2 regions of the Thalassotalea sp. SU-HH00458 genome follow, and region 1 is predicted to be linked to the other one. Evidence: predicted binding sites of a transcription regulator. Region 1 holds the regulator's gene; the other holds the start of a gene.
The links. The regulator LexA, encoded in region 1, represses DNA repair genes until DNA is damaged. The targets are predictions, from matches to a motif close to TACTGTATNNNNATACAGTA.
Positions count from the first base shown of each region.

Region 2: recA (recombinase RecA) is a predicted target of LexA. The motif match lies at 7,283-7,302, and genes of this name have one in related genera.

Region 1 is NZ_BAABWW010000005.1:113,149-124,685, forward strand. It holds gene ABXH06_RS09295 (TonB-dependent receptor) at 1-2,069, opposite strand, end outside; gene ABXH06_RS09300 (GntP family permease) at 2,349-3,644, shown strand; gene ABXH06_RS09305 (E22 family MetX-like putative esterase) at 3,663-4,841, shown strand; gene ABXH06_RS09310 (3-hydroxybutyrate dehydrogenase) at 4,841-5,608, shown strand; gene ABXH06_RS09315 (CoA transferase subunit A) at 5,672-6,391, shown strand; gene ABXH06_RS09320 (CoA transferase subunit B) at 6,394-7,050, shown strand; gene ABXH06_RS09325 (DUF938 domain-containing protein) at 7,110-7,721, opposite strand; gene ABXH06_RS09330 (GNAT family N-acetyltransferase) at 7,745-8,869, opposite strand; gene lexA (transcriptional repressor LexA) at 9,090-9,713, shown strand; gene coxB (cytochrome c oxidase subunit II) at 10,271-11,537, shown strand, end outside.
Region 2 is NZ_BAABWW010000009.1:142,234-153,770, reverse strand. It holds gene ABXH06_RS14420 (hypothetical protein) at 1-54, shown strand, start outside; gene ABXH06_RS14415 (hypothetical protein) at 58-354, shown strand; gene ABXH06_RS14410 (LysR family transcriptional regulator) at 1,017-1,865, opposite strand; gene rimK (30S ribosomal protein S6--L-glutamate ligase) at 2,016-2,921, shown strand; gene ABXH06_RS14400 (succinylglutamate desuccinylase/aspartoacylase family protein) at 2,939-3,964, shown strand; gene ABXH06_RS14395 (ATP-dependent zinc protease family protein) at 3,973-4,410, shown strand; gene ABXH06_RS14390 (mechanosensitive ion channel family protein) at 4,424-5,302, shown strand; gene ABXH06_RS14385 (mechanosensitive ion channel family protein) at 5,385-6,239, opposite strand; gene ABXH06_RS14380 (MlaC/ttg2D family ABC transporter substrate-binding protein) at 6,249-6,887, opposite strand; gene recA (recombinase RecA) at 7,351-8,379, shown strand; gene ABXH06_RS14370 (DUF2339 domain-containing protein) at 8,483-11,308, opposite strand.

The DNA.
Region 1 (11,537 bases):
AAAAGATATTCGTCACGGTAGTAATATCCGCCACTAAAGACAAAATAACCTATGTCAGTATCTAAGGTATAATTTGCTGCAAGGTTCATTGTGTACTTAGGTGTGTTAGATATGCCAACTAATGGCACGGCTACCGTAGGATCATCTTCTATTTCTGAATCAATATAACCGAAAGAAAAGTCGATTCTTAAATCATCGGTTGCAGCCCAAGTAACTTCAGCTTCAACCCCGTCACCAGTCGAACCTTTGATGTTACCTAAGTTTTGATTCAATACCGTTAGATCATTGGCATCAGGTGTGATGGTAATATATTGACGATCTTTGTGGTCAATAGAGAATAATGTCACGTTGGTACGTAACTCATCGTTCCAATCTTTCTTGATACCAAATTCGATAGTATCAACAATTTCTGGATTTGCTGCCATTTCGTTTAACGTTGCACGTGGGTTAAATGTACCTGATTTAAAGCCTTGTGAATAACTGGCAAATATCATGGTGTCTTTATCCATTTGATATTCAAGACCTACACGCGGTGAAAACTGAGACCAATCTGCTTTTTTAGGCGCATCTAATGTGCCATCGCCATTGGTATCTTCACCTAGTACTTGTGGGAAAGTGATACTCGGGTCTCTGGTGTAGCCGTCAATCCAACCAGAACTTGGGTAAACGTTTGAAAAAGCGATACCGTTGTTTACGTAAGCTTCTTTATCTTCTTTGGTATATCGTGCACCCAATGTTAATGAAAGCTTTTCTGATAAATCGATACTACTTTGTAGGTATATCGCGCTACTTTCACTGTTGTTACAACCCGTTACTTCACGCGTTAAACCTGTGGCACCTAATGAAGCGCCATAAGCTGCGCGACCTAAGAAACCTAAAATGGCATCGAAATGGCCACAAGATTCACCATCATATAAATATAAGCCACCAACAATGCTATATCCTTCACCATTGTACGATGCTTGTAATTCATGGCTGTTATTTTCATCATCATAGAAAGCTGGTACGTCAAAAATATCTAACGGGGTATTGTCAAAATCAATGTTGGTATCTGAATACCCGTCACGAGAAGTCGCGACATATTTCAAGGCTAAATTGTCAGACGCTTGCCAATTGACCATAAAACTTAATCCAGATAATTCAACACTATTTTCAGTTGGCATACTGGTATAAGAATCAAAAACATTATTAGGCACAGGAGCATTGGTTAATAAGCTTGGTAATAAACGGTAACCGCCCTTAGCGTTTGAGTCGTCTTGGGTTTTATCCCATGCTAAGCGCATAAATATATCATCAGTAGCATGATATTCTAAGGTTAAACGTGCAGCTGTTAAGTCCTTGTTGTAGTTTTCTTTATCTTGATTCGGTAAATCAGAAATTAAAAACTCGCCAAACCCATCTCGATTTAAATTCGCGTAACCAAAACCTAAGTAAAGGGTATTTTCAACTAAAGGCATTTGCCCAGTCATTTTTAAATCTTTTTGATTATAGCTGCCAAGTGTCCCTTGAATGTCAAATTCAGCATCACCAGACATTTCTTTAGTGACATACTTAACGGCACCACCAATCGTGTTTTTACCGTATAAAGTCCCTTGTGGACCACGTAATACTTCGATACGTTCAATATCTAAAAGATCTAATACCGCACCTTGTGGTCTAGCTAAGTAGACGTCATCAACATAAATACCAACACCTGGTTCATAACCCCAAAGTGGATCTTGTTGACCAACACCACGTATAAAGGCTGTTAGTGTAGAGTTAGTACCACGGCTGGTTTGCAGTGTGGTGTTTGGCGAGAAACGTTGTACTTCTGTCATCACAGAAATACCATTTTCAGCTAACTCGGCTGCGCCAACTGATGTCATAGCAACCGGTGTTTCTTGTAAGTTTTCAGTCGTTTTACGGGCGGTTACTTCGATTATTTCTAAACCAGCCACTTTCTTTTCTTGAGATTCTTCTGCCGCATAAACTGCAGAACTCATAAGTGTTGAACTAATAGCTATTGCACACAGCGATTTGCTAAAAGTGTTTTGAGACGACTTACTTTGAGCCGTTTTTGATGTAAACATTGATGTATTCATGTTTCTCCCCGATGGATATTCTTTCTTTATAGTTTTATTTATTGCAGTGATTGTTTTTCAGTCATTAGTTAATCTAGCTTAAGCACATCCATCTGTATGTGGTACTTAAGTACTATACCTTTTTATCACCCTGTAAAGCACAATGAAATTGAGCATTTAAGGTGATTATTTTCCATAAGCTATCATCTTATATTACTCATGAGTTTTGTTAGTGAGAGATCTCTTCAGTCAAATTGATTTAATTAAAACAATACTCAGGAATTACTTATGTTAAGTATGTTTGGCTTAGTCGGAGGACTCATTTTATTAGTGGTTCTCACGATGAGGGGCATGAATTTATTCATTAGCGCTCCTTTATGTGCGTTACTAGTAGCCCTTAGCAATAATATGGCGTTACTTACTGGCGATACTTATTTTGTTAGCACTTATATGTCTGGCTTTACAAGTTTTATTGCCGCGTGGTTTTTTATGTTTTTACTGGGTTCTTTATTCGGTAAATTTATGGAAGATACCGGTGCCGCAGACAGTGTTGCTCGCTATATTGTTGATAAACTCGGCATGAAAAAAGCGGTTTTTGCGGTTGTTGCCGCGTGTGCCATTTTAACTTACGGTGGCGTAAACTTATTTGTTGTTGCATTTTCGGTTTACCCAATGGCACTAAGTTTATTTAAAGATGCTAATTTACCGCGCCGTTTCATTCCGGCAACTTTAGCTTTTGGCTCGGTCACGTTCACGATGACTTCTGCTGGTTCGCCTGAAATTCAAAACTGGATCCCGATAAAATATCTAGGCACTACGCCTTATGCTGGTTGGGAAGTGAGTTTAGTGGTCGCAATATTTATGGCGCTATTTGGTTATTGGTGGTTAAAAAAACTGATTTCCAAAGCGATAGCCAATGGGGAAGTTTTTGAACACCGTGAAGATGATCCAGAAATTCCTCAACGAGATTACCCTCATCCCATTACTGGTGTTATTCCACTGTTGGTGGTCTTAACATTATCATTTAGCTTACACAGCTATTTTGGCCATAATGCTTTGATTGTTGCATTAGCCGGTGGAGTGATCAGTATTTGGTTGATCAATAACAAATATTTTCACAATCTAAATAATGCTATTTCTGAAGGTACAAACGGGGCATTGATTGCTATTGGTAATACCGCTGCCGTCGTGGGTTTTGGCGCTGTAGCAAAATCAACAGAAGCATTTCAAGTGGCAGTAAACATTATGACGCAAATGCCTGGCAATGAATTAATCGGTGCCGCTGTTGCCGTAAGTGTTATAGCAGGGTTAACAGGTTCGGCCTCAGGAGGCCAAGTGATTGCCTTACCATTACTTGCACCTCATTATATTGATCAAGGGGTGAATCCTGAACAATTACATCGGGTAGTTGCCATAAGTTCTGGCGCTTTAGATACCTTGCCACATAATGGTTATGTTGTTACTACCATTCGTGCTATTTGTAAGGAAACCCATGCCAGCGCGTATTGGTCGATGTTTGCTATGACCGGCGCAGTTCCATTGTTAGGCTTAATACTTGCCATTGGCTTGTTTATTTTTATTTAGTTTTTGATAGGAAATACTATGAATATAAGACTTCTTCTTTTAGCTGCAACTTTGCTGTTATCAGGATTTTGCTTTGCAGACGAAGCTAGTAAACCATTATTGGTTACTAAGCAAAAATTTACACTGGATAATTTTCAAACCTTTGGCGGTAAAAATATTGCGCAAGTAAACGTTGGGTGGGAAGCCTATGGCACGTTAAATCAAGATAAAAGTAATGCTATTTTGATTACTCATTTCTTTTCAGGAAATTCACATGCTGCTGGTAAGTATAATGAAAGTGATGCCTTGCCAGGCTATTGGGATAGCATTATTGGCCCAGGTAAAGCCATTGATACCGATAAATATTATGTCATTAGTTCTGACACTTTGGTGAATGCCAGTGCGTTCGATAAAAACGTTATAACAACAGGGCCTGCAACGATTGATCCTAAAACAGGAAAACCTTACGGATTAACCTTTCCTGTGGTCACTATTCGTGATTTTGTCAATGTACAAAAAGCGCTCATCGATAGCTTAGGTATTAAAAAATTACACGCCGTTGTGGGTGCCTCTATGGGCTCGTTGCAAGCTATTGAATGGTCTGTTGCTTATCCTGATATGGTTGAACGTATGATTTCTGTTATTGGCGCGGCAGAAATGGATGCGTGGTTAGTCGCGGGGTTAGAGTCTTGGGCTGCACCGATAAAAGCCGATCCTAACTGGAATGGTGGTGATTACTATCAAAGTGAAGCACCAAAAAGAGGATTGCAATTATCTTTAGCAAGTATCACCCAAGATGCAATGCACCCAGCTATTTTCAATGCGTCAAACCCTACACATCAAGCCATTAATCAAGCGGCATTAAATGATATTAACGCTAATTTTCCGGTGGTTGATTGGCTTTATGGCGCCGCGGGGGCAAAGCTCGATATTATTGATGCCAATCATGTTTTATATCTTGTCAGAGCCAATCAATTGTTTATTGCCGGTCATAATAATGACCTTGCCGGAAGTTTGAAAAAAATTACCGCTAAAACGTTATTTTTGCCAGCTGCCAATGATTTAGTTTTGTTTCCTTCTATGGCTAAAAAAGCGCATGAGCTTATTGGTGAAAATAGTCAGTATGAAGAAATTCAAGGCATGTGGGGGCATTTAGATGGTCTCTTTTCAATCAGCAGTAAAGCAAAAACCATTGCAACATTTTTGGAGAGTAAATAATGAAAAACATGACCGCCTTAATAACTGGAGCAGGTAGTGGTATTGGTTTCGGTGTTGCTCAGTCGTTGGCTGAAAAAGGTGCGAATATCATTATCACTGATATGAATGATGAAGCGGTTTTATCTGCCCAGCAAAAATTGGCTGAAAAAGGCTTAACTGCAAGAGGCATTAAACTAGACGTTACCAATGAACAAGATATCGAAAATTTACTCGCAGCATTAGCTGATACAACCGTGGACATTTTAGTCAACAATGCCGGTATACAGCATGTTTCACGTTTAGAAGATTTTCCCATGAATGTTTGGCAAAAAATTGTTGATGTATTACTGACAGGGCCGGCGCGAACCTGTAAAGCTTTTATGCCCAAAATGCGGGAAAACGGCTTTGGCAGAATTATCAATATTGGCTCAATACATGGCTTAGTTGCTTCGCCTTATAAGTCTGCATATGTGGCAGCTAAACATGGCTTAATTGGTTTTTCGAAAGTGATCGCTTTAGAAACATCTGATACTGACATTACCATCAATACAATTTGTCCTGCCTACGTTAAAACGCCATTAGTTGAAAAACAGATCAAAGATCAAGCGCAACAACATGGCATTAGCGAAGAAGACGTCATCAATAAAATAATGCTAGAGCCTATGCCGAAAAAGTCGTTTATCGATATTGACGAAATCTGTGCCACGGTGTGTTTTTTGGCGAGTAAAGAAGCAAGAAATATGACCGGCCAAGCCCTTGTGCTTGATGGCGGTTGGACAGTGAAATAATTCCATTAAATCGCTTTTTGAAAGCAATAAGCAATTTAATTTACCAAATATAGGAACAAAAAAATGGCAGGTTTTAATAAAGTTGTCGCTAACTATCAAGAAGCGATGGCAGGCTTAGAAAACGGAATGACAGTCATTGCTGGCGGCTTCGGTTTATGCGGCATTCCTGAAAACTTAATCAATGAAATTAAGCGTAAAGGCACTAAAGATCTTACGGTGGTTTCAAATAATTGTGGTGTTGATGATTTTGGTTTAGGGGTGTTACTTGCCGATCGTCAAATTAGCAAAATAGTGGCGTCATATGTAGGTGAAAATGCTGAGTTTGAACGACAAATGATGAGTGGCGAATTAGCCGTTGAATTAACACCGCAAGGAACTCTTGCTGAAAAAATGCGGGCTGGCGGAGCGGGCATTCCTGCTTTTTTCACTGCTACAGGTGTTGGTACACCAGTGGGAGAAGGTAAGGAAGTACGTACTTTTAATGGCAGAGAATACTTGCTGGAAGAGGGCATAAAAGGTGATTTCGCGATTATCAAAGCGTGGAAAGCGGACAAATACGGCAACTTAGTTTATCGCAAAACAGCGCGTAATTTTAATCCAATGGCGGCAACCGCAGGAAAAATCACGGTCGTTGAAGTTGAAGAAATCGTTGAACCAGGTGAACTTGATCCAGACCAAATTCATACCTCAGGTATTTATGTCGACCGTCTGATTGTCGGCACCTTTGAAAAACGCATTGAACAGCGAACGATTCGTCCTTCGCAGCAAGAGTCAGGAGAATAAAAATGGCGTTAACTCGAGAACAAATGGCAAAGCGCGTTGCTCAAGAATTACAAGACGGTTATTACGTTAATTTAGGGATTGGTATTCCTACTTTAGTGGCGAATTATATTCCTGAAAATATGGAGGTTATGCTGCAATCAGAAAACGGCCTTCTGGGCATGGGACAATTTCCTACGGAAGATGAAATTGACGCCGATTTAATAAATGCCGGTAAGCAAACGGTTACTATGGCAACCGGAGCGTCTGTATTTTCAAGTGCTGAGTCATTTGCCATGATCCGCGGTGGCCATGTTGATTTAACAGTACTCGGTGCCTTTGAAGTGGATGTGAATGGCAATATTGCTTCATATATGATCCCTGGCAAGTTAATCAAAGGCATGGGGGGCGCAATGGATTTAGTGGCCGGTGCTGATAATATTATTGTTACCATGACACATGCTTCAAAGCATGGAGATTCTAAATTACTCGCCAATTGTACTTTGCCGCTTACAGGTAAAAATTGTATTAAAAAGGTGCTTACCGACTTAGCTTACTTAGAAATTCATCAAGGTAAATTTCATTTATTAGAATATGCGCCAGGGGTTTCTATTGAAGAAATTCAAGCGCTGACGGAAGGTGAATTAATTGTTAGTGAAAACGTAAAAGAAATGCTTGTTTAACCTAGTTCGGCACTTTGGCTCGTTGAAAGTGCCGTTTTTTTTAATTCGTTGCTAATTATTTATTCGCATTTTCTAAATACTAATAAACGGTTATTTGCCGGCATAGTGTGGTCGGTGATTAAAGAAAAACCGGCAGCATTTGCCAAGGTAATTATGGCTTCAAAATCACGAATACCGCTGAGTTGATCACGTTCTTTTAACCACGTATCAAATTGTTGATTACTTGCGCTAGTAAATTTACCTTGGTAGTTAAATGGTCCGTAAATACATAAGGTTCCGTCTTTCGCTAAATTATTGCCAACGCCTGTGAAAAAGCGTTGTACTAGTGGCCAGCTCACAATATGCAGGGTATTGGCAGTGAAAATACCATCAAAAAAAGGCGTACTGTTGTCGTTAGTAAAAGACCAGTCTTCAGTAAGATCAAGGGTAATAGGCGCGCGAATATTGTTTAAACCGCTGTTAATGACTCTTTGCTGGATAGAAAAATGATTGGTGGCAAGATCACTGGTTTGCCAAATTAGTTGTGGTAAATGTTTAGCAAAATGTACGGCATGTTGACCCGTGCCAGAGCCTATTTCAAGCACCTTGTTTGTGGTACTAAACGCCTGATTTAATACTGATAAAATGGCAGACTTGTTGTTTTCACAGGCCTGAGAAAATGCTAATTCCATCCTAATTTCCTTTTGTTGACGCGTTAGCTTTGTTTAAACGGTAATGCCGCTAAACATTGCTTTTGATAACGCTTTAGTTGTACTCGTTCTTGTTGGCAGTAATTTTTTATCGGCGTTTTGAAGTGTTCATGTTTGATCCAATGATAAGAATAGGTCAATACGGCTTCAAAACCTCGTTGTATTTTATGCTCACCTTGTGTGCCTGGATTAAACATCGCTAATTTATTAGCAATGCAAAATTCGATGCCTTGATAATAACAAAGCTCAAAATGAAGATTTTTCACTGATTCACTACAGCCCCAATAACGACCATATAAATGCTGATGATCATAAAAGAACAATGAACAAGCAATATATTGATCATCTCGACTCGCGATTACCAGTAAAATATTATCCGGTAACGTTTGAAAAATTTGTTGAAAAAAAGCATAGCTTAAGTGCGGCTGATGACCTTTTTTTAAATAAGTTAATTGGTAAGTTAAATAGAAGTAATCTAAATGTTTCTTGGTAATGTCTTTACCGACAAACCGCTTAACCTGAACATCTTGTTGAGCAATTGAACGGCGTTCTTTTAAGGTGTTTTTACGTTTTCTGGCGGTAAATGTTGAAAGGAAATGGTCAAAACTTTGATATTGACGATTAAACCAATGAAACTGAACCGTATGGCGAAGATATACGTCATCAGGTAACTTTTCTTGAGCAGCTTGAGAAATTTCAGGAATAAACAACAAGTGCCAGCTATTGATATCATTTTGCTGGCAATACTCAATCAGTACTTTTATGATTTGCAGATAATCAACCGTTTCGCTTAGGAGCTTGTCATTTGGAATGGGGGTAACAGGAATAGTGCTGACTAACTTGGGATAATAATCTAAACCATTGTGCTGATAAGCTTGTGCCCAGTCCCAGTCAAACACATACTCGCCCCATGAGTGTTGTTTAATATATAACGGGATAATTGCTTGAATTGTTTTATCAGTAGATAAGGTTAAATGATGAGGCTGCCAACCAGTCTTAATACAAATAGACGTACTATCTTCAAGCGCTTTGAAAAATTCATAATGCATCAGTGGGCATAAAGAGTTTTCTACGGCTTGCCATTGGTTTTTGGCAATATCATTAATACTATGATGAAATTCTGCTTTCACGTGGCTCGTATTTTTAAGTGAAACGTTGGCTAAGCATAGCTGATTTTGCTTTCAGATATAATAACCAATGGCGAATAGAGAGGTTTTTATCTCATTCATTTATATAGCATTATGTCTGATATCTCGATTAAGTTTTTTACTTGACTAGTCAGGGTTGCGTTTATTTACAGCCTGTATATACTAACAGTTATAACTGTCAGTATATACAGGAAATTGTCGAATGACTAACCTACGACCACTTACACCACGCCAAGAACAAATTTTTGATCTTATTAAAGAAAATATTTCTCAAACGGGTATGCCACCCACGCGCGCTGAAATTGCCGATTTTTTCGGTTTTAAATCTGCCAATGCCGCCGAAGAGCATTTAAAAGCACTCGCTAAAAAAGGTTACATCGAAATGCTACCTGGCACGTCGCGCGGTATTCGTTTAGCGGAACAGTTTACTGAAGAAGAAGGCTTACCGTTAATTGGTCGTGTTGCGGCAGGAGAACCTATTCTGGCGCAAGAACATGTTGAAGATAACTATAAAATTGACGGTAATTTATTTCACCCTGCAGCGGATTATTTATTGCGAGTAAATGGCGAAAGTATGAAAGATATAGGCATTCTCGATGGTGATTTATTAGCGGTACATCAAACGACTGACGTGCAAAATGGCCAAGTGATTGTTGCGCGAATTGATGAAGATGTAACGGTAAAACGATTTAAACGTGAAGGAAATGTTGTTTATCTTCACGCTGAAAATGAAGATTTCTCACCGATAAAAGTTGATTTAACTTCGCAACATTTTAATGTTGAAGGCATAGCTGTAGGAGTTATTCGTTCTGCCGACTGGATGTAAATTTAACTTTTCCATATTGCTGACTTTTGTTCTCCTCTTTTTAATAAAAGTCAGCAATTTTTTACTTTTTGTCACTTTTCATGCTTTAGCCGAACTTTTATAAAGAATAATTCTTATTTAATCTTAGTATTCTCAAACTAGATTGTTTTTTGATTAAAAAATATTCACCCTCATTTCTACCTGATATTATTTTATTAGAGCAATTGCTTGATTTTTAGCCTATGGCGTCAGGCTATATAAAATGGACTTTTTAACGTTTTAGAGTTGATACTCTATTGTAATTGTTAGTGTTTTTACTTTTATTAAAGAAAATTAAGAATTGACCTAGATCAAGATTTAAGTAATTCTAGGACAGAAATTGAACAAAAATAATAATAAGGCGCACTTTAAGTGGTTAAAAAATAGCCAGAAAAAATAACAACAAAAACAACTAAAAGAAATCAAGATATTCGTTTTTTAATGATATTAAAGATTTTAAAACTTAGAAAGGGTGGAGGAGATGTCGAGTGAAGAGACGTAACCTAAGTTGGCTATTCCTAGGGCTATTAGTTCCTAGTATGGCTTGGGCAGATAAACAGTTAAATCTTACCAAAGGTGTTACTGATATAAGTCAGGAAGTATATGGTCTTCATATGTTTGCGCTTTATATTTGTACTGCAATTGGTGTTGTGGTTTTTGGGGCGATGTTTTGGTCAATCATGTTCCATCGCAAATCAAAGGGGGTAAAGCCAGCAACTTTTCATGAAAGTACCAAGGTGGAAATTCTGTGGACAGTTATCCCTATTGTCATCTTAATCGGCATGGCGGTACCCGCAACGAAAACACTCGTTAGCATGGAAAATAACGATAATTCTGATATCACTATTCAAGTCACTGGCTCTCAGTGGAAATGGCACTATAAATATTTTGACCAAGACATTGAGTTTTACTCTGTTTTATCGACTCCTCGTGGACAATATGAAAACCAAAATGGTGTTGGCGAAACAAAAGGTGAAAATTATCTTTTAGAGGTTGATAGACATTTGGTGATACCGGTTAATAAAAAAATTCGCTTTTTGATCACTTCTGATGATGTGATTCATTCATGGTGGGTGCCAGATTTTGCCGTTAAACAAGATGCTAACCCTGGTTTTATCAACGAAGCATGGGCGATAGTACCTGAGCCAGGAATATATAGAGGCCAATGTGCTGAGCTTTGCGGTAAAGATCATGGTTTTATGCCGATTGTCGTTGAAGTTAAATCGGAAGAAGACTACGCCCGTTGGATTGATGAACAAAATGAATTAATCGCTAATGCCGCTGCTGCAGAGGCTGCTTCTTTAAATGCTTCACTCTCTAAAGAAGAATTAATGCAATTAGGTGAAACTACTTACACGGCTTATTGTGCTGCTTGTCATCAACCTACAGGCTTAGGTTTACCTCCTGCGTTTCCAGCGCTTAAAGGCAGTCCTGTTGCGACAACGGGCAGTGTTGCTGACCATATAGATATCGTTTTCAATGGTAAAGCCGGAACCGGTATGCAAGGTTATGGCAAACAACTTAGCATGAAAGAAATTGCTGCGGTTGTTACTTACGAGCGAAACGCTTGGGGCAATGACACAGGTGATACTGTACAAGCGGCTGATGTTAAATCAGCGACTAGCGGTTCTGCTTCTTCAGCTGCGACTACTGTTGAAAAAGTCGTTGAGAAAGTGAGTAAAGCTGTTTCTGCTGCACCCGCAGAAGACTTATCTAAAGAATATACACTTGATGAATTAATGGCTAAAGGCGAGAAAGTTTACAACACGGCTTGTGTAGCTTGTCATCAGTCTACTGGTGCAGGTT
Region 2 (11,537 bases), on a different contig from region 1:
GCAAAAGTGCTTAATAAACAACTAAATTCGTTTAGTGACTATTGGGATATGTAACCTATGTTTAACACAAGAGTAATAGCGATGAAGAAAATATTAGTAGTGATAGCGGCGTTATTTGTTCCGTTAAATTTTGCCAACAGTGAAGAAATGGAATTATCGCAATTAGTTGCCGACACCGATTATGTCATTAGTTTACTGATGCAATGTAAAAAAGATGCGGAAGAAGATGAAATTGCTGAAATTGATATGAATGATTACTTAATTACTTGTATTAATGATGAGTTAGAGATGAGTGATTATCAACCTATTAGCGTATTGCCTAAGGTTGACGATATTCCTATTAACGTTAACTAACTCAGTCTTTTAGGAACGTTTTACTTAACTCAAATTTTTTAGCTCATTTTAAAATAACAACTATTTAACTTTGTAAATAGTTGTTTAAATCAACAAAGTGGGCTGACTAATTTGAGTTACTTTATTTCAAGAATAACTTTCGGCTTAATCAAGGTTTCATCTTAAAAGCTCAACATGAGAATTTGATAAAAGTTGGCTAATACAAATAATATTTGTCGGCATAAAAAGTCGCAACTGTGACAAAGCCATTGTAGTCATAATGAATAAACTTACTTTTGATTATTGCTAAATATATCGGTGATTAAGGTGTTTTCAAATCAAGCAATAATTTAATGGTTTTGTTCACTAACTTAAGAGCTAAGTGTCAGTTAATTTTTACAGTTTAAATGATTAATCAGAAGGGCATAATGTAAAGCATTGTAATTTATTGTTTTTATTGATTGGTATATATAGTGCAATAAAAAGTTTAAACAATAAATCTAATCATACCAATCACTCATCTTTGCTTTTGGGGGCATTGATTAAAAAGGCCTATAAAATGAAATTTAAATTTATTCAAACCGTACTTGCTAGCCTATTACTTGTTTCGAGCGGTCTTATTAGTATAGCTAATGCCAGATTGTTAACCATCAACACAAGCATGTATTAAAATGAAATCTTGCCTAAATAGAAACAGACGGAAATAGCTGTAACACATCTTCAATGATTTCTTTCTTTTGACTTTTAGCTAAATACGCGGCAAAAATCTCCCTTGAATAAACGGGAGCATCTTCTACTAAAAACAATTTATTACGTGCGATATATTCAAAGGTCATCTGTCTTGGCAGATAAGCACTGCCACCGGCATCTAACAAAAAATTGAGGGCAATTCTGGGTTGGCTCATATGATGTTTTGCCGGTGGTGCGTCTTGAAATTCTCGTAAGTGTTGAGCATTTACTGCTTCACCGTAATCTACCATAATGTAGTTATCTAAGGAGAATGGCTCTTTCTTTTCATTCGGCTCTGTTGTCACTAAATGTAAAGGCACTGAAGCGACTTTTTCGGTGATTAAATCTTCAACAAAAGGCTGTTCAAATAAAAATGCAATATCAATCACTCGACTTAAAATGCCTTTTCTTAATTCATTGGGCGAATAGGTATTTGTTAATAAGTTAATTTCGTCGAAATTACGATGAATTTTTTTTAGCCAATCTTGTAAGACAATATCCCAAATCGACATCATCGAGCCAATCACCAGCTGGTGCGCACCACTGTCCGCTAAACCAACATCTTGTTTCGTTTTTTGCCACATGAAAATCATTTCATTGGCGTGCTTGATCAGCCTGTTTCCTTCCGAGGTTAACTTTAAATGCTTTTGACTACGGTCGAATAATAAGACGCCTAAATCTTCCTCAAGTAGTTTTATTCGAGCGCTCACGGCCGACTGTGTAATGTATAGATTTTCTGAGGCAATTCTAAAGTGAAGTGTTCTACTGACTTCTAAAAAGGTTTTTAATAACTCTATTTTCATAAATTATCCGAAAACGCTTCTAATCAATTTTTTTGATTGAACTCATAAAAATATAGCGTTTTAATGTTTGAATTCTTCACTATACACTCACCCTAAATATTTACACCTTTTAAATTATTAAAAGGTTCAAGTGGAACGTAAGGAATTATTATGAAAGTGGCTATTTTATCAAGAAATGAAAATTTATACTCAACTCGTCGCTTAAAAGAAGCCGGCGAAGCACTCGGGCATGAGGTTGATATTATCGATACCTTGCATTGTTATATGGATATCACTAGTGCTCGTTCTCGCGTACGCTATCATGGGAAAGAGTTACCAATGTACGATGCCATTATCCCACGTATTGGTGCTTCAGTGACATTTTATGGTACTGCGGTTGCAAGACAGTTTGAAATGATGGGTACCTTTAATATCAATGAGTCTGTTGCTATTAGTCGATCGCGCGATAAATTACGTTCGTTGCAGCTATTATCAAGAAAAGGCATTGGTTTGCCCCGTACCGGTTTTGCTAGCAAGCCTGATAATATTAAAGACTTGATTAAAAATGTTGGTGGTGCTCCTGTGGTGATTAAATTGCTAGAAGGCACTCAAGGCATTGGTGTGGTTTTGGCTGATACCGCTAAAGCCGCTGAATCAATTATCGAAGCATTTATGGGCTTGAAAGCAAACATTTTAGTGCAAGAGTTTGTTAAAGAAGCAGGCGGCGCAGATATTCGTTGTTTAGTGATCGGTGGTAAAGTTGTCGCGGCCATGAAACGTCAAGGTGCAGAAGGAGAGTTTCGTTCTAACCTACATCGTGGTGGCTCTGCTGAAATAGTGAAATTATCAAAAGAAGAACGTGAAACTGCGGTAAACGCTGCTAAAGCGATGGGTTTAAATATGTGTGGTGTTGATTTGTTACGTTCGCAAAGTGGCCCTATGGTGATGGAAGTTAATTCATCTCCTGGTTTAGAAGGAATTGAAAAAGCAACAGGTAAAGACGTTGCAAGTATGGTTTTTCAGTTTTTAGAAAAAAACGCTAAACCCAATAAAACGCAAACACGCGGTAATGGTTAACTTTAGGAAAAAGTGTGATGGATGTTTTACGTATAGGTGAATTTGAAATTTTACCCGGTGAACAAAAGAAAATTAAATTACCGGTTGCCAAATTATATACCGATGCTGATGTTTCTTTACCTGTGCATATTATTCGGGCAAAGAAACCAGGCCCTACTATTTTTGTGAGTGCTGCGGTACATGGTGACGAGCTCAATGGTATTGAGATCATCAGGCGTTTAATTAACCAAAATAAATTTAAAATTATTAAAGGGACTGTGATTGCGGTACCTATGGTGAATGTTTATGGCGTAGTAAATCAAAGCCGCTATATGCCTGATAGACGCGACTTAAATCGTTGCTTTCCAGGCTCAGCAAAAGGTTCATTGGCGGGGCGAGTTGCACATATATTTCTAAATGAAATTGTCAAACATTGTGATTATGGTATTGATTTACATACGGGAGCGATACATCGTTCAAACTTACCACAAATACGTGCGAATATGCTTGATGCTGAAACTAAAGAATTAGCTGAAGTGTTTGCGGTACCTGTGGTATTAAATTCTAATTTAGTTGATGGCTCATTACGTGAATCGGCCATTAAAAATGAAACGAAAATATTATTGTACGAAGCAGGAGAAGCGTTAAGGTTTGATGAGTTTTCTATTCGAGCCGGCATGAAAGGCATTTTAAATGTATTACAACATTTAGGCATGAAACGAAAAAGCAGTGCCACAAAACGTAAGAAAATCGTTCCTTTTATTGCCAATGGAAGCCAATGGGTTAGGGCCAATGCAAGTGGTATAGTGCATAACGTAGTTGAATTGGGAGATCAAATCACCCAAGGGCAAGTGTTAGCCGAAATAGGCAGTCCTTATGGTGAAGTGCTTGATTGTGTAATAGCAACGCGTTCAGGTATTTTAATTGGCAAGCAAAATATTCCGTTAGTACAAGAAGGTGAAGCAATGTTTCATGTTGCTTACTTTAGTGAAGATGACGAAGAAATTGCCGAGCATATTGAAAATGTACAAGAACAGTTATTACCAGAGCATAACGATATTTAGGAATGAGTATGAGTGCGGAAAATAAAATAATTATTGGTTGTTTAGAATCGATTGCTTTACCTGAACTTGCGATAGATGATTTACAAGTTAGGGTAGATACCGGTGCAAAAACTTCTTCATTACATGTTGATAATATAACTAAAGTGACTAAAAATGGTAAACGGTGTGTTAGTTTTGATATTCACCCTGACGCCTATAACGTTGATACCATTGTTCATTGTACAGCGCCGATTAGTGATATTAGAAAAGTAAAATCATCGAATGGTAACACTGAGCAACGTTATGTTATACGTACGCCTGTTGTGCTTGGCAGCGAAAAATGGTCTATTGAGATAACGTTAACTGACCGTTCTGATATGAGTTATTTAATGTTGTTTGGCCGAGAAGCGATTGGAAATAAATTTCTGGTTGATCCATCACAGGTTTTCTTAGCGATGAAAACGTAAAGAAGGGGAACATATGAATTTTGCTAACATTAAAGCGATATTAGCGACACCTATTTTTACTATTTCTGAGCAACCTATTTCTTTAGGGGAATTATTATTAATTCCCCTCATTATTTACGTTGGGTTAGTACTCACTAAATGGACGACAAGATTTGTTACACATCGTTTAACAACTAAAAAAACAGATCCTAACCTTATTCACCTATTGCAACGTGTTTTATACGTAACAGCGATAACCATTTTATTTATTACCACACTTGATCTTATTAATGTTCCTATTGCTGCCTTTGCTTTTTTATCTGGTGCTATTGCTATTGGTTTTGGTTTTGGTGCGCAAAATATTATTAATAACTTTATCAGCGGTTGGATCTTAATGTGGGAGCAACCAATTCGTATTGGTGATTTCTTAGAAGTTGAAAATGCCAAAGGGGTAGTAGAAGAGATCAATACTCGATCAACACGGATCAGACGAGTTGATGGCGTACATTTATTAATTCCTAACAGCAAGTTACTCGAAAATACAGTTGTCAACTGGACACTTAAAGACAGCTTAGTACGAACGAGTGTTCGTGTTGGCGTTGCTTATGGTAGCAAAGCAAAGTTAGTGGCTGATTTGATTTTAGAGGCAACCTTAGCTCAAAACGAAGTATTAACAGATCCTAAACCAGTCGTTAGCTTCGAAGATTTTGGTGATAACGCCTTAATTTTTGAAGTCAATTTTTGGATAAATTCTAAAGTTGAAGGTGGCTTGCGAGTTACTCGCAGTAATATTCGTTTTACTTTAGATGAATTGTTTGAACAACATCAAGTGGTTGTTGCGTTCCCTCAACGAGATGTTCATCTAGATGGCTCTTTAACGCTTATCAAGGAAGACGATAATCTAAAAAGTTAAACGAAAAACTTTAAAGAATATCAACCGTAAAGCATGAAAATGGAAGTAAGTGGTTATTACTTCCATTGAGCAAGAATAGTTTTTATTTTTCCTTGGCTATTTTACTTTTCTGTTCAAACCATAAACGCATAAAATCAGCTGTGAGTTTTTGCTCTATTTCTAATGCCGTTTCTGTGGGGCAAAAAACGGTAAAGAATACTTGCGTATCACCAATATCAGAAGTAGCGACTTGAATATGTGGCTCTGGACCTGCAATGTTGATATCTAAGCGATTTTCAATAAGCTGATTATATCGCATCGCAACATCTTTAAAGTCTGCACAATACACGTTTGCTTTTTCATATAATTGATCAATAAACTCAAATGGATTGACACTATCATCTCTTACAATAGTGAAATGGTGCATCGCATAGCGCTTTAAAAAATTGAGGTTTTTAATCACAGAAGTAATCAGCTGACTATTCGGTAAATAAAGTGTTTTACCCGTATATTGATAACTGTCTTTATCTACTTCTAATAAAGTCAGTTTTGCCCAGTCTGTTGAGTGTACTTCACCAAAATAATTACCTACTTGAATCCAGTCACTAATCCTAAATGGTCGACTCGATAAAATATAAACAAAGCCAATGAAGCATTGAATAAACTCACGAGTTGCTAAAACAATGGCAACAATAAAAGCGGCAATGGAAAAGGCAAACTTTTGAATTTCTTCCGACCAAATATTAAAGATCAAGACGATCATTAAAACGGTATAAATATTATTAACGATATTAATTTGTAATCTTTTATCGTGTTTAGACTTCTTTTTGATCACCTTTACTAATAGAAATTTCAATAAATAAAAAGCACTAACACACAGTAAAGTGATCACGAACTTATTGTTAAAAAAATTGGGTGTTAATGCCGTTAAATTACTAATGTTAAACCATAAGTCCATGTAAAATTTTTAAACCCTTTTATTGCTGAGTGATGAATTATTTTGTAGTTGTAATAACGTTTGCTCTGGCCCTAATTTGTTGAAACTTGAATTAATTTCTTTTTGTTTAGATTCCAGCATGCTAATACCTTCGACCACAATATCATAAAATAACCAAGTTTCATCGTGCAATTTAATCAGTTTTACTAAGGCTTTATTGGTTTTATTTTTACCAATAATTGTCATATTCACCATAGCCACTTTACCGCTTTTCGAAATTGAACTTTTACCAATATTAATTGCTTCGTTATTATACTTACTCAATAAATGGCTGTAAGTATCGATTAATTGATTGGTTAATTCAGTTCGGAATGCTTCTTTTTGCTCTGGAGATAATTTAGCTAAATGAAGCCCTAAGACTTTATGACTAAAATATTGCGTACTTACTTCGGGCAATAAATATTGCTTCAATACTTCGCGAATATTACTACGTGATAGTTGGTCGGCATTTTTTAATGGGATCAGCGCGGTTTCAATATTTGTAAAAACATTTTTTACTTTTTCTTCCGGTAAGTTGTCATTCGCTAATACGAAAGAAGAAATTAAAAACGTTAATAATATAAATATTAAGACGAAAATATTGATGTTTTTTTCAGTGGAATTTTTCATTTTATTTTTAATTAGCCAGTACTAACAAGTGCGGTGATTGTATGGGGAAATTGAAAACAGGCAAGCGCAATAAATTGTTTATATCAATCAAAAAAATTGATTAGCGGATAATAAGTTTTAATGAATTGCTGACAAATACTTTTTTAAATTCGTTAAAACTGATGAGTTTTGAGTCTGTTGTTTTGTGATGACAAAACATTTATCTTTTTACTGGTTAACAGCATGATAAAACTACTGTACAAACAAAAAAATTCAACTAAAAATGAAATAGTAACTTTTTAGCTTGAAAACTTTAAAAGTTATTAACGTCTGAATTATACAATAAAAACAACGAATTAAAAGTCTCCGTTTTTTATTTTTAGTAAAGAAATAAAAATAATTGTAAAAAAGCTTGATACTGTACGACTATACAGTATACTTCGTCACATAAGTTAGTTTTTAGATATAAATTGTGGAGCACGAAATGGACGATAACAAAGAAAAAGCACTATCTGCAGCACTCAGCCAAATAGAACGTCAGTTTGGTAAAGGCTCAATTATGAAGCTGGGTGAAAACCGCAGTATGGATGTAGAAACCATTTCTACTGGTTCACTTGGATTAGATATTGCGCTAGGTGCTGGTGGTTTACCAATGGGTCGAGTTGTTGAAATTTATGGCCCTGAATCAAGTGGTAAAACCACCCTGACGTTAGAAGTTATCGCCGAAGCTCAACGTAATGGTAAAGTTTGTGCGTTTGTTGATGCTGAACATGCGCTTGACCCTATTTATGCTGAAAAACTTGGCGTAAACATTAATGAATTATTAGTGTCTCAGCCAGATACGGGTGAACAGGCGTTAGAAATTTGTGACATGTTAACTCGTTCTGGTGCGGTTGACGTTATTGTGGTCGACTCTGTTGCTGCCCTTACTCCTAAAGCTGAGATTGAAGGCGATATGGGGGATTCACACATGGGCCTACAAGCTCGCATGCTTTCTCAAGCTATGCGTAAGCTTACGGGTAACTTGAAGCAATCGAATACTATGATGATTTTCATTAACCAAATTCGTATGAAAATTGGTGTAATGTTTGGATCTCCAGAAACAACCACGGGTGGTAATGCATTAAAATTCTACGCTTCAGTACGTTTAGATATTCGTCGAATCGGTGCGGTTAAAGCAGGTGATGAAATTGTTGGTAACGAAACACGCGTTAAAGTTGTGAAAAATAAAATTGCTCCACCATTTAAACAAGTTGAATTCCAAATATTATACGGTGAAGGTATTAACAGCTTAGGTGAGTTAATTGATTTAGGCGTACAACATAAAATGGTTGAAAAGGCTGGTTCTTGGTATAGCTACAATGGCGACCGTATTGGTCAAGGTAAAGCAAATGCGACCAAGTATTTAACTGAAAAGCCAGAAGTTGCCAAAGAACTCGACGGTCGCTTAAGAGAGTTATTATTAACAAAAGCAACTGATAACGTTGAAAAAGAAGAAGCGGTTACTGAGTAATAAGTAGAAACAATTGCTTTAAAAACTCAAAATCAATCTAGAAAAACCATCACAACTGTGATGGTTTTCATATTTCTCTACTATTTTTATTTGCTTAAACAAACTATGGTTCGGTTTTACTTGTCAATTTTTGATACCAAAATGATGCAACCAAAATAAAGACACCTATTCCCATAAATAGGATCACTTTATGCCAAAGTAGTGCATTAGCAGCATCGAATAGTGCTAGTTTAGTTATACCTAACAAAATCAAACCAAAGCTATACTTGATGGTAAGCGTGCGTCTGTCCTTCATAAACAAAATAAGTGCGCCATGAACGGCTAATGTTGGAGCAATTAATAAGTCCAAGCGATAATTTACAAGCGCACTAAAAAGAGTAACGTAGGTAATTGCAGCAATAGAATGGAGAAATAAGTCACTATTTAAACCTAATCGTGTCTTGCTTAATAAAGCCTTTTTTTGGTCTGTAGCAGCAATTAAAAACATAACAGGAATACAAGCGTAAATGGCATTGTTAAAGGTTAACGACCAAGCCGAAATCACTAATATTCCGTTAACAACCATGATTATTAAAGTATTTCTACGTAAATGTTCTGAAACGTTAATCATGGCTAGATAAGATATCCAGAAAAAAGAAGTTACTATTAAGCCAATTAATAAACTATTACTTTGAAAGCCAATAATACTTGGAATGGAAAACCCTAAAGATATGACACCCCAACTAATGATGAATTCACAAAGTTCACACCTTGATACCTTTTTATCAAAATAGAGGGCAGAACTATACAGAACAATAAATCCAGTTAACGCTACAATGCTGTACATAAGTGTTAATTGTCCAGCAAGTAAGATAAAAATGACACTAGATAAAGCCGTAAGTAACTTTGTTTCTTTGACTATTAATTGGTGTTTGATTTTTTTAGCGAGAAATAGCGCTAAAAGTGGGGAGAACCAAAGAATCATTAAAACATTTTCATTTAATCTATGTAGAGATGAGTTAACCCAACAAACAGGAAGTAACAGATAAAATAAGATCCTAGCGGATTCTGTAACGTCTTTAAGTGCACTATCGGGGTAAAATTTTCGATAAAACTCCGACCATAACCATAATTGGATAAAGGCAGAAATTATAGAAAACTTGGCAAATAGCGGTAAGGCCGTGAAACGATAACTATTAACCATTAACCCTCCACTATAGGCGTAGAATAATGGCACTAATATTAACGTGGCGGCAAAAACTTCAATGGATAGTTGCTTGCATTGTTTAGCTCTAAACAACCAAACTAACTGAAGTAATAGAATAGTTGCACCTGTCCAATTTCCTAACCAAATATTTAAACTAGCGATTAGCAATATAGATAACCAAACAACTTCGAGTAACTGTAGGAAAGGTTTGATTTTTTTCTGTGTAAATTCATCAAAAACGTTTGAATTATTGAGTACTCGATGCCAAACACCTATAACCGCAACAATTACAATTGACAATAGCCAACCATCTATTGACTTTAACGCGGGTAAAGGAAAATATTTGGCTAATGCTGACCAACAATATACAAGTGCCAATGCTATTAAAACCTGGCTTTGGTTGACCACCGTAGTCATTTCAAATTTTCGACCGATATAAAGCAATAATATTCCTTCAACTGCCCATGCGATTCCCCAATAAGCATCACTAATTGCACTAGCAACAGCTAAAACACTCCAGAGTGTGGTTAATAAAATAAAAAAATGAGTTAGCTTATGTCTAATTTTATAGAAGAGAATACTAATAACGGAAGCAGCGATAGTATTTAAGGAAAAACTGATAGTCACCTGTGTCGAAAATATTTCGCTTGACTGAAAGAAAAGCAATACAGTTGAGCTTACTAAAGCAGCTAACAATATCAACGGCTTATGATTTGATGTATTATTTTCTAATGGGCTGTTTTTGAATAAAGTAATGACTATGTAAGTAAAGAATAGCAAGTAAAATAAATTTATTATCCAAGCAGAAACATATACAAATTCAACGCCAATTAACCACTCTAAAGCAACGATGAAAAAGGCTAAGCTTAAGTTAGCAAGCCATAGTTCACTTCTTTTATAAGCTAATATCAAACTACTAGTAATAACAAATGCCAATGACAATAAATAATACAAAGATTCAAATTGTATCGTATTCGACAATATTGGCATGGTAGAAATACCAATAACTCCCAAACCAGCAACTATTTTAATGTCCAACCATTGAGCTAAACCATGACAAACAAGTGCGATAAATAAATATAATAACAAGACGATTATATTGGGGATTATGCCGTAGACACTGCCTGAAAAGTATACCGTGCTATATGATAATAATATGCCTAAAGTAACAATGGCTGTGGCAAACTCTCCAAACCTTGTTTTGAGCTTTAAGCCAACGCCTACTCCCATAACAAGTATTGCAGCAAAGCACATTAATAACGATTTAGAACCTGCACCAAGATGATCAATGAGTAATTGCATTAAATAACCAAAACCAGCTAAGGTTAAGCCAATACCGGTTATTGTGAGAATAAAAATACCAAGCATGCCTCGTTCTTTATATGATTGATATATTTTAGTGATAGGAGAGAACCAATCGAATAACAAAGACAGAACAGCTTGGAATAATACGGTGATAAAGGATGGTTTGGCAGGTACAGAATCTTCTATCGTTTTATTGATTGCTAGATATTCATCCGCTGTTTTAGGTAATAAAGTGTCTGTTAATCGAGTTTCATTGATTATGTTAGGAGGGGGATTATCAATAGTCTCACTGAAATAATCATTAGACTGATCCTGTTGTTGATCTTTTTGCTCAAGTAATTTATTTAGTCGAGCCTCGACAGTATTTACTCTCTCACTAAATTGAAGTTTTAATAAAGCTAACTCTGACTTAAGCGCTTTAACCTCTTCGTTCATCATTACGTCCTGTAATCTTATTATTTTGCGTAGTAGTTTATTACGCGCAAGTATAATTTGCTATTTTATTATTCTACAACCAATTTAAGGCTCGGATCTTATAACGCTTGTCGATACTGACTGTAAAAAAATTATGAAAAAGTTATAAGAATTAACAAAATCATTTAGACGTCTATACGTTTAGAAGTTGACATAGCTAAAGTTAAAAGGCACAGTAGTGTCTATACTGTGT